DNA from 3 places in the Streptomyces sp. NBC_01294 genome. Region 1 is predicted to be linked to each of the others. Evidence: predicted binding sites of a transcription regulator. Region 1 holds the regulator's gene; each other region holds the start of a gene.
The links. Region 1 encodes HrcA, which represses chaperone genes, less so after heat shock. Its sites were predicted from a motif close to TTNGCACTCNGNNNNNCNGAGTGCNAA; they were not measured.

Region 2: groES (co-chaperone GroES) is a predicted target of HrcA. The motif match lies at 2,560-2,586, and genes of this name have one in related genera.
Region 3: groL (chaperonin GroEL) is a predicted target of HrcA. The motif match lies at 1,672-1,698, and genes of this name have one in related genera.

What each region holds. Positions count from the first base shown of each region.
Region 1 covers NZ_CP108423.1:5,518,942-5,523,802, forward strand. The annotation lists gene OG534_RS24850 (Uma2 family endonuclease) at 1-165, shown strand, start outside; gene OG534_RS24855 (DUF3097 domain-containing protein) at 167-970, opposite strand; gene OG534_RS24860 (MBL fold metallo-hydrolase) at 999-1,724, opposite strand; gene hrcA (heat-inducible transcriptional repressor HrcA) at 1,861-2,877, shown strand; gene dnaJ (molecular chaperone DnaJ) at 2,878-4,017, shown strand; gene OG534_RS24875 (nitronate monooxygenase) at 4,174-4,861, shown strand, end outside.
Region 2 covers NZ_CP108423.1:3,231,014-3,235,874, reverse strand. The annotation lists gene OG534_RS14335 (FtsW/RodA/SpoVE family cell cycle protein) at 455-1,849, opposite strand; gene groES (co-chaperone GroES) at 2,730-3,038, shown strand; gene groL (chaperonin GroEL) at 3,175-4,803, shown strand.
Region 3 covers NZ_CP108423.1:4,425,863-4,430,723, forward strand. The annotation lists gene thrC (threonine synthase) at 1-538, shown strand, start outside; gene OG534_RS20095 (MoaD/ThiS family protein) at 575-853, shown strand; gene OG534_RS20100 (cold-shock protein) at 1,327-1,533, shown strand; gene groL (chaperonin GroEL) at 1,864-3,486, shown strand; gene OG534_RS20110 (Uma2 family endonuclease) at 3,578-4,150, opposite strand; gene OG534_RS20115 (phosphoribosylanthranilate isomerase) at 4,288-4,861, shown strand, end outside.

The DNA of each region.
Region 1 (4,861 bases):
ATCATCGACCCCTTCCAGGCCAAGTGCGTGGTGCTGACCGAACCCTTCGGCGCCGGAGACGAAGCCGACTACCGGACCGAGCGGACCAGCAAGTTCGGTGAACCGGTCCCGCTCGACGTCCTCGGTGTCACGCTCGACACCGCGGAGTTCGGCACCCTGCCGTAGCTCAGACAGGTGCCGTCACGAAGTCGATCAGCTCCTCGACGCGGCCCAGGAGCGTCGGCTCCAGGTCCTTGTAGGACGTCACGCGGGACAGGATGTGCTGCCAGGCGGCGCCCGTGTTCTCCGGCCAGCCCAGGGCCCGGCAGACGCCCGTCTTCCAGTCCTGGCCGCGGGGGACCACCGGCCACGCAGCGATGCCCAGCGCGGACGGCTTCACCGCCTGCCAGACGTCCACGTACGGGTGGCCCACGATCAGGACGTCCGCGGAGGTCACCGACGCCGCGATACGGGACTCCTTCGAGCCGGGCACCAGGTGGTCCACCAGGATCCCCAGGCGGGCGTCGGGGGCCGGCGCGAACTCCGCCACGACGGCCGGGAGGTCGTCGATGCCCTCCAGGTACTCCACCACCACGCCCTCGATGCGCAGGTCGTCGCCCCAGACCCGCTCCACCAGCTCCGCGTCGTGCCGGCCCTCGACGTAGATCCGCCCCGCCCGGGCCACCCGCGCCCGGGCACCCGGAACGGCGATCGACCCCGAGGCCGTACGGGCGGGCGCCGACGGGCCCCGGGGCGGGCGGACCAGGGTGACCACCGCGCCCTCCAGCAGGAACCCCCGCGGCTCCATCGGGAACACCCGCCGCTTGCCGAAGCGGTCCTCCAGGGTCACCGTGCCCGCCTCGCAGGCCACCACCGCGCCGCAGAAGTCCGTACCCGCCACCTCGACCACCAGGTCGGGTTCCGCCGCCACCTCCGGCACGGCCTTGGGTCGCTTCCACTGGGGGGTCAGGTCGGGGGAGTACTCGCGCATCCGGCCGACAGTAGGAGAGCCGGGCGGGTCACGCCTCCGACACGCCGAAACGGGCTGCCAGTGTGGCGCGTTGCGCACGCACGAAGTCCGCCCGGACCACCGCTCCGTGACCCGGCACGTACAGCGCGTCGTCACCGCCCAGCGACAGCAGCCGGTCCAGGGCGGCGGGCCACTGCCCGGGCATGGCGTCCGGGCCCGCCATGGGCTCGCCCGACTCCTCGACCAGGTCCCCGCAGAAGACCACCTCGCGCTCGCCCGGTACGAAGACGGCCAGGTCGTGCCCGCTGTGCCCGGGCCCCACGTTGGCCAGCAGCACCTGCAGCCCGCCCAGTTCCAGCGTCCACTCGCCCGACACCGCGTGCCGGGGCAGCACCAGCAGGTCCACCGCCTCCGCCGCCTCCGCCTCCGCGAGCCCCTGCCGGACCGCGTCCTCGCGCAGCTCCTCGCGTTCCGCCGCCAGCAGCGAGTCCAGCCCGACCGCCCCGAACACCTCGGCCCCGGAGAAGGCGGCCCCGCCCAGGACATGATCGAAATGGCCGTGCGTGAATGCGATATGGGTCACGTGCCGGCCCGTCAGCCGCTCCGCCTCGGCCCGCACCTCGGCGCCCTCGCGCAGGCACGACCCGGGGTCGATCAGAAGGACCGAGTCCTCGCCCACCACCAGCCCCACGGTGCAGTCCCACACCGGCAGCCGCCGCCGGCCGGCCCGTCCGGTCAGCCGTTCCCAGCCCGCCTCTTCCCAACGCACGTCCATGCCGCGACGCTACCCTGGCGGGCCTCCCTTGCCAGGGTCTTACTACCCGGCCGTACACTGAGCGGGGGATCTCTGGCACTCGAACGACCTGAGTGCCAACGAACACGGCAACGGACCAGCTGGAGGTGTGCGCGCGATGCTCAGCGAACGCAGACTCGAAGTGCTGCGCGCCATCGTCCAGGACTACGTCGGGACGGAGGAGCCGGTCGGTTCCAAGGCGCTCACCGAGCGGCACCGGCTCGGCGTCTCGCCCGCCACCGTGCGCAACGACATGGCCGTGCTGGAGGACGAGGGCTACATCGCCCAGCCCCACACCAGTGCCGGCCGGATCCCCACCGACAAGGGCTACCGGCTCTTCGTCGACAAGCTGGCGGGGGTCAAACCGCTGTCGTCGCCCGAGCGCCGGGCCATCCAGAACTTCCTCGACGGCGCCGTCGACCTCGACGACGTCGTCGGCCGCACGGTGCGGCTGCTCGCGCAGCTCACCCGGCAGGTCGCGGTGGTCCAGTACCCGAGCCTGACCCGGTCGACCGTCCGGCACGTGGAGCTGCTCTCGCTCGCTCCCGCGCGCCTGATGCTCGTACTGATCACGGACACCGGACGCGTCGAGCAGCGGCTCATCGACTGCCCGGGTCCCTTCGGCGAGACCTCGCTGGCCGACCTGCGGGCCCGGCTCAACAGCCGGGTCGTCGGCCGGCGCTTCACCGATGTACCCCCGCTCGTCCAGGACCTGCCCGAATCCTTCGAGGCCGAGGACCGCGGCACCGTCTCCACGGTGCTCTCGACGCTCCTCGAAACCCTGGTCGAGGAAGCCGAAGAGCGGCTGATGATCGGCGGCACCGCCAATCTCACCCGCTTCGGACACGATTTTCCCCTGACGATCAGGCCGGTGCTCGAAGCACTCGAGGAGCAGGTCGTGCTCCTCAAGCTGCTGGGCGAGGCCAACGAGTCGGGAATGGCCGTACGGATCGGGCATGAGAATGCCTACGAGGGACTGAACTCCACGTCCGTCGTCTCGGTCGGTTACGGTTCGGGCGGCGAAACCGTCGCCAAGCTCGGCGTGGTCGGACCGACCCGCATGGATTACCCCGGAACGATGGGAGCGGTACGCGCAGTGGCACGTTACGTCGGACAGATCCTGGCGGAGTCGTAAGTGGCCACGGACTACTACGCCGTTCTCGGCGTGCGCCGCGACGCATCGCAGGACGAGATCAAGAAGGCCTTCCGTCGCCTCGCGCGTGAACTCCACCCGGATGTGAATCCGGACCCGAAGACGCAGGAGCGCTTCAAGGAGATCAACGCGGCTTACGAGGTGCTCTCGGACCCGCAGAAGAAGCAGGTCTACGACCTCGGCGGCGACCCGCTGTCCTCGTCCGGCGGTGGCGGCGGCGCGGGCGGATTCGGGGCGGGCGGCTTCGGCAACTTCTCCGACATCATGGACGCCTTCTTCGGCCAGGCCTCGCAGCGCGGCCCGCGCTCGCGGACCCGCCGCGGCCAGGACGCCATGATCCGCCTCGACCTGGAACTGGACGAGGCGGCCTTCGGGACGACCAAGGACATCCAGGTCGACACGGCCGTCGTCTGCACCACCTGCTCCGGCGAGGGTGCCGCCCCCGGCACCTCGGCGCAGACGTGTGACATGTGCCGTGGCCGCGGTGAGGTCTCGCAGGTCACCCGGTCCTTCCTGGGCCAGGTCATGACCTCGCGCCCCTGCCCGCAGTGCCAGGGCTTCGGCACCGTGGTCCCGACCCCGTGCCCCGAGTGCGCGGGCGACGGCCGGGTCCGCTCCCGTCGCAGCCTCACGGTCAAGATCCCGGCCGGTGTCGAGAACGGCACCCGGATCCAGCTCGCGGGCGAGGGCGAGGTCGGCCCCGGCGGCGGCCCCGCCGGCGACCTGTACGTGGAGATCCACGAGCTGGCGCACCCGACCTTCCAGCGGCGGGGTGACGACCTGCACTGCACGGTCACCATCCCGATGACGGCGGCCGCGCTGGGCACCAAGTGCCCGCTGGAGACGCTGGACGGCCTGGAGGAGATCGACATCCGGCCCGGCACCGGGTCCGGCCAGGCGATTCCGCTGCACGGGCGCGGCGTCACGCACCTGCGCGGCGGCGGGCGCGGCGACCTGATCGTGCACGTCGAGGTCACCACCCCGGGCAAGCTGGACGCGCAGCAGGAGGACCTGCTGCGCCAGCTGGCGAAGCTGCGCGGCGAGGAGCGGCCGATGGGCCAGTTCGCGCCGGGTCAGCAGGGGTTGTTCAGCCGTCTGAAGGACGCGTTCAACGGTCGCTGACCGACCGGCGACCACCCGCACGAGCCCGGCCAGGGGATTCCCCGGCCGGGCTCGTCGCATGAGCCGGGCGCGGGCCGAAGGCCGGCCGAGAAGCGGACTATGCCAGGCGAATGCCATGATTCGGCCCCCCGCTTGGGACGTGGCACGATGCAGTCCATGTCCTCCGCGCCGAACGGTCCCTCCCCGTACCCGATCGTGCAGGCTCCCATGGCGGGCGGCGCCTCCTGTCCGCCGCTCGCCGCCGCCGTGTGCGAGGCGGGCGGACTGGGCTTCCTGGCGGGCGGCTACAAGACCGCCGACGGGATGTACCAGGAGATCAAGCAGGTGCGCGCGCTCACCCGGCGCCGCTTCGGGGTCAACCTCTTCATGCCGCAGACCGGCTACGTCGACCCGGCCGCCGTGGAGGCGTACCGCGGGCAGCTCGCCGGCGAGGCCAGCTGGTACGAGATCTCGCTCGCCGAGGAGGACATCATCGGCACCAGCGACGACGGCTACGACGCCAAGCTCGCCATCCTCCTCGAAGACCCGGTCCCGGTCGTCTCGTTCACCTTCGGCTGCCCCTCCTCCGCGGCCCTCGCGGCCCTGCGCAAGGCCGGTACGTACACCGTCGTCACGGTCACCTCCGTCGAGGAGGCCTGGTCCGCCCAGCAGGCGGGCGCCGACGCCGTCTGCGTCCAGGGCGTCGAGGCCGGCGGCCACCAGGGCACCCACCGGGACGACCCCCAGGCCGACGGCACGGCGGGCGTGGGGCTCCTCGCGCTGGTGGCCCAGGTACGGGAGGCGGTGGCGCTCCCGATCATCGCGGCGGGCGGCCTCATGCGGGGCTCGCAGATCGCGGCGCTGC
Region 2 (4,861 bases), 2.3 Mb from region 1:
AGACGGCCTGCAGCCGCCATCGGCGAGAAGCGCGTAGCGATTTGGTGCGCTACCCCCGACTTGCCCGGGGGGCGCTGATCGGCCCGTCCCTGAATTTGCAATGGCCGGCCCGTTCCTTTGGGGGGTTCCCGTCGGTCTTCGGATTTCCGTGGCGGGTCGGTCGGTCAAGGGTGGCCGAAGGCCATCGCGCAGCGACGCGACGAAGGAGCGCCCTTGAGGGACCGGCCCGACACGGAGAGACGATGAGACTGACGGGAAACCCCCAAACCATCCCTGATGCTGGGTGAGGGGATCAGGCCTCCCAAAGCCCCTCCCGCACGACCCCGCCCCGCCCCTCCCGCACGACCCCGCCCCGCCCCTCCCGCACGACCCCGCCCCGCCCCTCCCGCACGACCCCGCCCCGCCCCTCCCGCCCCTCCCGCCCCGCCCCGCCCCGCCCCGCCCCGCCCGCCCCCTACACCCGTACCGCCGGCGTGATCGTGGTTTCTGCTGGGCCGTGGGTGTCCGCCTCGCGTTGGCGTTCCGCGCTGTCGCTGATGCGCAGGAGGAGGGCGATCATGATCCAGTTGGCCAGGAGGGACGAGCCGCCCTTGGCCAGGAAGGGCAGGGCCTTGCCCGTCAGGGGGATCAGGCCCGTGACGCCGCCCGCGACCACGAAGACCTGCAGGGCCAGCGCCGCGGCCAGGCCCACCGCGAGCAGTTTGCCGAAGGGGTCGCGGGCGCCGAGCGCCATCCGCAGCCCCCGCTGCACGAGGAGCGCGTACAGGATCAGGACCGCCATGACCCCGGCCAGGCCGAGCTCCTCGCCCACCGTCGTGAGGATGAAGTCGCTGCGGCCGGCGAACTTGATCAGCTCCGGGTGGCCCATGCCGAGGCCGGTGCCGGACATGCCGCCCGTGCCGAAGCTGAACAGGGCCTGCGCCGACTGGTCCGAGGTGACGCCCGGGGGCGGGGTCGGCCAGTAGACGGAGAGCGGGTCGAGCCAGGCCGCCACGCGCGCCTTGACGTGCGGCTCCGTCGAGCCGACCACGAAGGCGCCGGCCGCGGCCATGAGCAGGCCGCAGATGATCCAGCTGGTGCGCTCGGTGGCGACGTACAGCATCACCACGAACACGCCGAAGAAGATCAGCGAGGTGCCGAGGTCGCGTTCGAAGACCAGCACCAGCATCGAGACGATCCACACCGTGATGATGGGGCCGAGCTGGCGCATCGGGGGCAGCCGCATGCCGAGGAACTTCCGGCCCGTCAGCGCGAGCGAGTCGCGGTGGATGACCAGGTAGCCGGCGAAGAAGATCGCGATCATGATCTTCACGAACTCGCCGGGCTGTACCGAGAAGCCGAAGAGGATGATCCACCGCTTGGCGCCGTACGTGTCCGCGCCGAAGAACGCCGGCGCGATCAGCAGCACCAGGGCGACGGCCATCGTGATGTAGATGAACCGTTGCAGCAGCCGGTGGTCGCGCAGCAGGGCCACCACCGCGATGCAGGCGCCGACGCCGACCACCGTCCACATCAGCTGGCCCGGGGCGTTCGCGTCCGAGTTCCACCGCTCGATGTAGCCCTGGTCGAGGCGGTGGATCAGTACCAGCCCCAGCCCGGTCAGCAGCATGGCGAGCGGGAAGACCAGCGGATCCGCGTAGGCCGCGAAGCGGCGCACGCCCAAGTGCCCCACCAGCGAGAGCAGGGTCATGCTGATGGTGAAGCCGGCGAGGTTGGGCGGCAGTCGGTCGTTCATGGCGAGGCCCGCGGCGGCGTGGCCGAAGACGGCGATGACGATGACGAAGACCAGGAGCAGCGCCTCGGTCCGCCGGCGGGCGCCCGCCGACGTCAGGGGCTTCAGCCCACGCACGGGATGCCGCCACCGTCCTTGGGGGTGCACGGGGAAGGCGAAGAGGGTGGGGAGGGCTGCGGAGGTGACGCCTCACCTGACGGCTCACGTGACGGCTCACGTGAAGCCTGGTGTGTCGCCGGAGGTGCGGACGCGGCGCCCCGTGTGCCCGACGTGCCCGGTGCGTCCGGGGTAGCGGAGGCTTTGAGTCCGATCTGCTCGGCAATGAGGCGCTTTATCTTCATATCATCAACGACGTTGAGGTCCTCCCCATGGTTCCTTCCGGAGCTCGGCGAGGTCGGTCGCGCGGCGCCTCCGGCGGCCGAGGAGGTCGCGTGTGAGCCCGGTCAGTGCGACGGCCGGGAACGCGAAGACGGTCAGGCCCAGGCCCATGGGGGACTCGATGCGCGGGATCGTGAACGATCCGTCAGAGGCGGTGAAGGAACCTCGGCAGATCGCCTCCCGCTCCCCGTCCGAGGACTCCTCCCAGGTGCACCGCTCCCGCCTGGAAGGTGCCCTCCACCCCCGTCGGCAGGGTCACCGGCCTCGGCGCGGCGGCCGAGAACAACCCAGGTATCGAAGGCGAGGCCGACGGCGACGGGGGCGGCGTGGTGCCGCCGCACGCCGGAGTTCGTCCTGGTCAGGTCCGGGAGAGTGCTGATCGCGAACGTCCGTGCGCCCGGGTTTTCGGGGTTTCCGGCCCGGTCCGCGCAACGCCCGGGGGTCGGGAATTGGCACTCCGCTTGACCGAGTGCTAATCGCCGGAATAGTCTCGCACCTGGCACTCACCCCTGGTGAGTGCCAACACAGCGACAGGCAGATCCGGCACCCGCGACGACGGATCGACCTGGTCGCCACCTCAGACAGTTAACCCCGGATCTCCGAAGGGGGAGGTCGGATCGTGACGACCGCCAGCTCCAAGGTTGCCATCAAGCCGCTCGAGGACCGCATTGTGGTCCAGCCGCTCGACGCCGAGCAGACCACGGCCTCTGGCCTGGTCATCCCGGACACCGCGAAGGAGAAGCCCCAGGAGGGCGTCGTCCTCGCGGTCGGTCCGGGTCGCTTCGAAGACGGCCAGCGTCTCCCGCTGGACGTCACCGTCGGCGACATCGTGCTGTACTCCAAGTACGGCGGCACCGAAGTGAAGTACAGCGGCGAGGAGTACCTCGTCCTCTCGGCTCGCGACGTGCTCGCGATCGTCGAGAAGTAATTCGCTTCCAGATTTGATTTGAGCTGCGCCCCTGGTCACCCTGCTGATGCCGGGCGGCGAGGGGCGTAGTTCGTTCTAGGCGGTGGAGGTCGCGGTGAGCGGCCGAGGATCGCAACGAGAGGACTGAACCGCTCCCATGCCGAAGATCCTGAAGTTCGACGAGGACGCCCGTCGCGCCCTCGAGCGCGGCGTCAACAAGCTTGCCGACACGGTCAAGGTGACGATCGGCCCCAAGGGCCGCAACGTCGTCATCGACAAGAAGTTCGGCGCCCCCACCATCACCAACGACGGTGTCACCATCGCCCGCGAGGTCGAGCTGGACGACCCGTACGAGAACCTGGGCGCGCAGCTCGTGAAGGAGGTGGCGACCAAGACCAACGACATCGCGGGTGACGGCACCACCACCGCCACCGTGCTGGCCCAGGCGCTGGTCCGCGAGGGTCTGCGCAACGTCGCCGCGGGTGCTTCCCCGGCCGCCCTGAAGAAGGGCATCGACGCCGCGGTCAAGGCCGTCTCCGAGGAGCTCCTCGCGACTGCCCGTCCGATCGAGGACAAGTCCGACATCGCCGCCGTGGCCGCGCTCTCCGCGCAGGACCAGCAGGTCGGCGAGCTCATCGCCGAGGCGATGGACAAGGTCGGCAAGGACGGTGTCATCACCGTCGAGGAGTCCAACACCTTCGGCCTGGAGCTGGAGTTCACCGAGGGCATGGCCTTCGACAAGGGCTACCTCTCCCCGTACATGGTCTCCGACCAGGAGCGTATGGAGGCCGTCCTCGACGACCCGTACATCCTGATCAACCAGGGCAAGATCTCCTCCATCCAGGATCTCCTGCCCCTGCTGGAGAAGGTCATCCAGGCCGGCGGCTCCCGCCCGCTGCTGATCATCGCCGAGGACGTCGAGGGCGAGGCGCTCTCCACCCTCGTCGTCAACAAGATCCGCGGCACCTTCAACGCGGTCGCCGTCAAGGCCCCGGGCTTCGGTGACCGTCGCAAGGCGATGCTGCAGGACATGGCCACCCTCACCGGTGCCACCGTCATCGCCGAGGAGGTCGGCCTCAAGCTCGACCAGGCCGGTCTGGACGTACTGGGCTCCGCCCGCCGCGTCACCATCTCCAAGGACGACACGACCATCGTCGACGGTGGCGGCAGCCACGAGGAAGTCGTCGGTCGCGTCAACCAGATCAAGGCCGAGATCGAGTCCACCGACTCGGACTGGGACCGCGAGAAGCTGCAGGAGCGGCTGGCGAAGCTCGCCGGCGGCGTCTGCGTCATCAAGGTCGGCGCCGCCACCGAGGTGGAGCTCAAGGAGAAGAAGCACCGTCTCGAGGACGCCATCTCGGCGACCCGCGCCGCGGTCGAGGAGGGCATCGTCTCCGGCGGTGGCTCCGCGCTCGTCCACGCCGTCAAGGTCCTCGAGGGCAACCTCGGCCTGTCGGGCGACGAGGCCACCGGTGTCGCGGTCGTGCGCCGCGCCGCCGTCGAGCCGCTGCGCTGGATCGCGGAGAACGCCGGCCTCGAGGGCTACGTCATCACCGCGAAGGTGGCCGAGCTCGACAAGGGCCAGGGCTTCAACGCCGCCACCGGCGAGTACGGCGACCTGGTCAAGGCCGGCGTCATCGACCCGGTGAAGGTCACCCGTTCCGCGCTGGAGAACGCCGCTTCCATCGCCTCCCTGCTGCTCACGACCGAGACCCTGGTCGTCGAGAAGCCGGCGGACGACGAGGGCGACGCCGGTCACGGCCACGGTCACGGCCACAGCCACTGATCGCGCACCGCGCTTGGAAGGCCCCGTTCCGCATCTGCGGAACGGGGCCTTCCCGTGT
Region 3 (4,861 bases), 1.1 Mb from region 1:
CCAGATCGTGATCCCGATCGCGTCCGGCTCGCAGCTGACGAAGATCGACAAGGGTCTGCAGGAGCTCGTCAAGCTCGGGCTCGTCGAGGACAAGCCGTACAAGATCTTCGGCGCCCAGGCCGAGGGCTGCTCCCCGGTGTCGACCGCCTTCAAGGCCGGTCACGAGGTGGTCCGCCCGCAGAAGCCGAACACCATCGCCAAGTCCCTCGCGATCGGCAACCCGGCGGACGGCCCGTACGTCCTGGACATCGCGCGGCGCACCGGCGGCTTCGTCGACGACGTCACCGACGAGCAGGTCGTCGAGGCCATCAAGATCCTCGCGCAGACCGAGGGCATCTTCGCCGAGACCGCGGGCGGCGTGACCGTCGGCGTGACGAAGAAGCTCATCGAGAACGGGCAGCTCGACCCGACGCTGACCACCGTCATCCTCAACACCGGTGACGGCCTCAAGACCCTGGAGGCGGTGGCCGCGGACAGCGGGCAGACCGCCACCATCCGCCCGAGCCTGGACGCGTTCCGCGCCGCCGGCCTGGCCTGACCCTCCCCCCTGCTCTACCGGAAAGGCAGTAGCGCCATGAGCGTCAACGTCCGCATCCCCACCATCCTGCGCACCTACACCGGCGGTCAGGCCGAGGTCCCGGCCGAGGGCGGGACCCTCGCCGAGGTCATCGAGTCCCTGGAGAAGAGCCACCCGGGCATCGCCGCGCGCGTCCTGGACGACCAGGGCAAGCTGCGCCGCTTCGTGAACGTCTACGTGAACGACGACGACGTGCGCTTCGAGGGCGGGCTGCAGGCGGCGACGCCGGACGGCGCCGGCGTCTCGATCATCCCGGCCGTCGCGGGCGGCTGCTGATCTCCCGGGATCGCCCTGTGGGTACCCCTCGGGCACCCCTTGAGTACCTCTTGAGTACCTCTTGAGTGCTTCTTGCTCACCTATCAGGTGACACGCGCAAACCGAAATTGCCCCCTCCGCTATAAGCGGAGGGGGCAATTCTGGTTGATTGGGCGCGGTAGGGTTGGGGAAGTCCCCTCCGCTGTTCTTGCCCGCCGCATATGAACGGGCCGCCTGAGGGTCGACATCGGGTCAATGTGCAAGCGCGGTATGGGGCTTTGGCGAGATATGTCAGGCCCGAGTTGCCCTGCCATATGCCAAATTTTCACTCTATTTCAATGTTTCTCGGTGTCCAGATTTCTCGTCGGATTGACCTGTTGCAGACAGCACTCGCGCAGATACATTCAGCCTCGGTCGACGCGTTCCGACGCAAGTTCTGACCCGGGAACGCGAAGTGCGTTCCCGCGCAAGGGCCAGTAATAGGGGAGTTAGGCATGGCTCAGGGCACCGTCAAGTGGTTCAACGCGGAGAAGGGCTACGGCTTCATCGCGGTCGACGGTGGTGCGGATGTGTTCGTCCACTACAGCGCCATCCAGATGGACGGGTACCGCACCCTTGAAGAGGGTCAGCGGGTCGAGTTCGAGATCTCGCAGGGCCAGAAGGGTCCGCAGGCGGACATGGTCAAGCTCGCACTCGGCTAGTCCTGGAGCGATCGACCACCGACGCGACACGTACGCGCGCACCCGCGTACGCGCATACATACGAGGGGCCCGCATCCTTGAGGAGGGATGCGGGCCCCTTGGCGTTGCCCGGGAGTCCCGGGGTGTTGCCCCAAGCCGCTTGCACTCGAGGGTGCCGAGTGCTAATCATTGGCGTTAGCACTCTCCGGGTGAGAGTGCTACCAAACGAGGACCGGGTCGGTGAGGCCCGCAGGGTCCGGCGGGAAGGAACCGCCGGGCACTCAGGCCGTCCGTCGCGGGCGCGGGCGCGGTCCGGGAGCAATCCACCGCTGTCCGGGAGGACCACTTCAGATGGCCAAGATCATTGCGTTCAACGAGGAGGCCCGGCGCGGTCTCGAGCGAGGCATGAACCAGCTCGCCGACGCCGTCAAGGTCACCCTTGGCCCCAAGGGTCGCAACGTCGTCCTTGAGAAGAAGTGGGGCGCCCCCACGATCACCAACGATGGTGTCTCCATCGCCAAGGAGATCGAGCTCGAGGACCCGTACGAGAAGATCGGCGCCGAGCTGGTCAAGGAAGTCGCCAAGAAGACGGACGACGTCGCGGGCGACGGTACGACCACCGCCACCGTCCTGGCCCAGGCGCTCGTCCGCGAGGGCCTGCGCAACGTTGCCGCCGGCGCCAACCCGATGGCCCTCAAGCGTGGTATCGAGAAGGCCGTCGAGGCCGTCTCCGCCGCCCTGCTCGCCCAGGCCAAGGATGTCGAGACCAAGGAGCAGATCGCTTCGACGGCCTCCATCTCCGCCGCCGACACCCAGATCGGCGAGCTCATCGCCGAGGCCATGGACAAGGTCGGCAAGGAAGGCGTCATCACCGTCGAGGAGTCCCAGACCTTCGGGCTGGAGCTTGAGCTCACCGAGGGCATGCGCTTCGACAAGGGCTACATCTCGGCGTACTTCGCCACCGACATGGAGCGCATGGAGTCGTCCCTCGACGACCCGTACATCCTGATCGTCAACTCCAAGATCGGCTCGGTCAAGGACCTGCTGCCGCTCCTGGAGAAGGTCATGCAGTCCGGCAAGCCGCTGCTGATCATCGCCGAGGACGTCGAGGGCGAGGCGCTCTCCACCCTCGTCGTCAACAAGATCCGCGGCACCTTCAAGTCCGTCGCCGTCAAGGCCCCGGGCTTCGGCGACCGCCGCAAGGCCATGCTCGGTGACATCGCCATCCTCACGGGCGGCACGGTCATCTCCGAGGAGGTCGGCCTCAAGCTGGAGAACGCCGGTCTCGACCTGCTCGGCCGCGCCCGCAAGGTCGTCATCACCAAGGACGAGACCACCATCGTCGACGGTGCCGGTGACAGCGACCAGGTCGCCGGTCGCGTGAACCAGATCCGCGCCGAGATCGAGAACTCCGACTCGGACTACGACCGCGAGAAGCTCCAGGAGCGCCTCGCGAAGCTGGCCGGCGGCGTGGCCGTCATCAAGGCCGGCGCCGCGACCGAGGTCGAGCTCAAGGAGCGCAAGCACCGCATCGAGGACGCCGTTCGCAACGCGAAGGCGGCCGTCGAGGAGGGCATCGTCGCCGGTGGTGGCGTGGCCCTGCTGCAGGCCTCCGCGGTCTTCGACAAGCTGGAGCTCGAGGGTGACGAGGCGACCGGCGCCAACGCCGTGAAGCTCGCGCTGGAGGCCCCGCTCAAGCAGATCGCCGTCAACGGTGGTCTCGAGGGTGGCGTCGTCGTCGAGAAGGTGCGCAACCTGCCGATCGGTCACGGCCTGAACGCCGCGACCGGCGAGTACGTCGACATGATCGCCGAGGGCATCATCGACCCGGCGAAGGTCACGCGCTCCGCGCTGCAGAACGCCGCGTCGATCGCCGCGCTGTTCCTGACGACCGAGGCCGTCATCGCGGACAAGCCCGAGAAGGCCGGCGCCGGCGCCCCGGGCGGCATGCCGGGCGGTGACATGGACTTCTGATCGACCCGGGCTCCGGCCACTGGTTGATCGGCTGTTCTCGAACGAGGGCGGCACCCCGACTGGGGTGCCGCCCTCGGGCGTTTCCGCCGGATCAGAAGCCGGTGGTGTCGATGGCGAAGCCGAACGGCTCGGGGACGTGCAGGGCCTCGCCGAAGGACACCGTCGTCCGGGAGCGGTATCCGTGTGGGGAGGGTTCCCAGAAGCAGGTGATCTCCGAGTCCTGCATGTCGACGACCATGTAGACCGGTACGAGTCGGCCGTACACGTCTAGCTTCTCGGTCCAGTCGGCATCCCTGGTGGAGACGGACGTGAACTCACCGACGAGCGACAGGGCCGCCCCGTCCGCGTGCCGGCCCTCGCCGTCGAAGGCCGATTCGTCGGCCACGAAGAGGTCGGGCCCGTACGCCCGCTCCGCTGCCGAGAAGCGGAAGAGGAAGGGCGCGATCTCCGCGATGTGTCCTTCGGGTGCGTGGGCCTGGAGCTGTTCACGCAGCGCACGCATGCGACGCAAGTAGCGCAGCGTGGAAAACGGCGACACGATGATCTTCCCCCGGATGAGCTCGGCTTTGAAGCCGTCTGGCGTGTCCATCTCCTCAACGGTGCGCAGGAGCGTCTCGAACGTCGGCGGTGCCGCCTGCTCTATCGGTGTGGCCCGTTCGATCATGATCGTCACCGTTGTCCTCCGAGTGGCGTGCCGTGCACTGGGCGTGAGCCCCGTTCCAGGCTAGCGGCGCGTGGGCGTTCGCGCCCGGGTGCCGAGACGGAGCACCACCGATCGGGAGGCTTTGGTTGACTGGACGCATGAGCGATCTCTTCGTCAAGATCTGCGGCCTGAAGACCGCGCACGACGTCGACGTGGCCGTGGCGGCCGGGGCCGATGCCGTCGGGTTCGTGTTCGCACCCGGCAGTCCCCGTACGGTCGATGCCGCCACGGCGCGGGCGCTCGTCGCGGCGGTGCCGGACGGGGTGCTGACCGTCGGGGTGTTCCGCGGGCAGTCGGTCGAGGAGGTGCGCCGGTTCGCCGAGGAGAGCGGTGTGCGGGGGGTCCAGCTGCACGGCGAGGAGGGGCCTGAGGACTTCGCGGCGCTGCGCGCCGAGGGCCGGACCCTGCTGCGGGCCACCGCCGAGCACGTCGAGCGCTGCGGCGCATACGGCGAGGACCTGCTCCTGCTCGACGCCCCCGACCCCGGCTCCGGCAAGCCGTGGAACTGGGGCGCGGCGGACTTCACCGCCCCCGAGGGCCGGTGGCTGCTGGCCGGCGGGCTGAACCCGGGCAACGTGCGGGAGGCGGTCGAGGTGACCGGCGCCTGGGGCGTGGACGTGTCCAGCGGGGTGGAGCGGGCGCGCGGCGTGAAGTCGCCGGAGCTGATCCGCG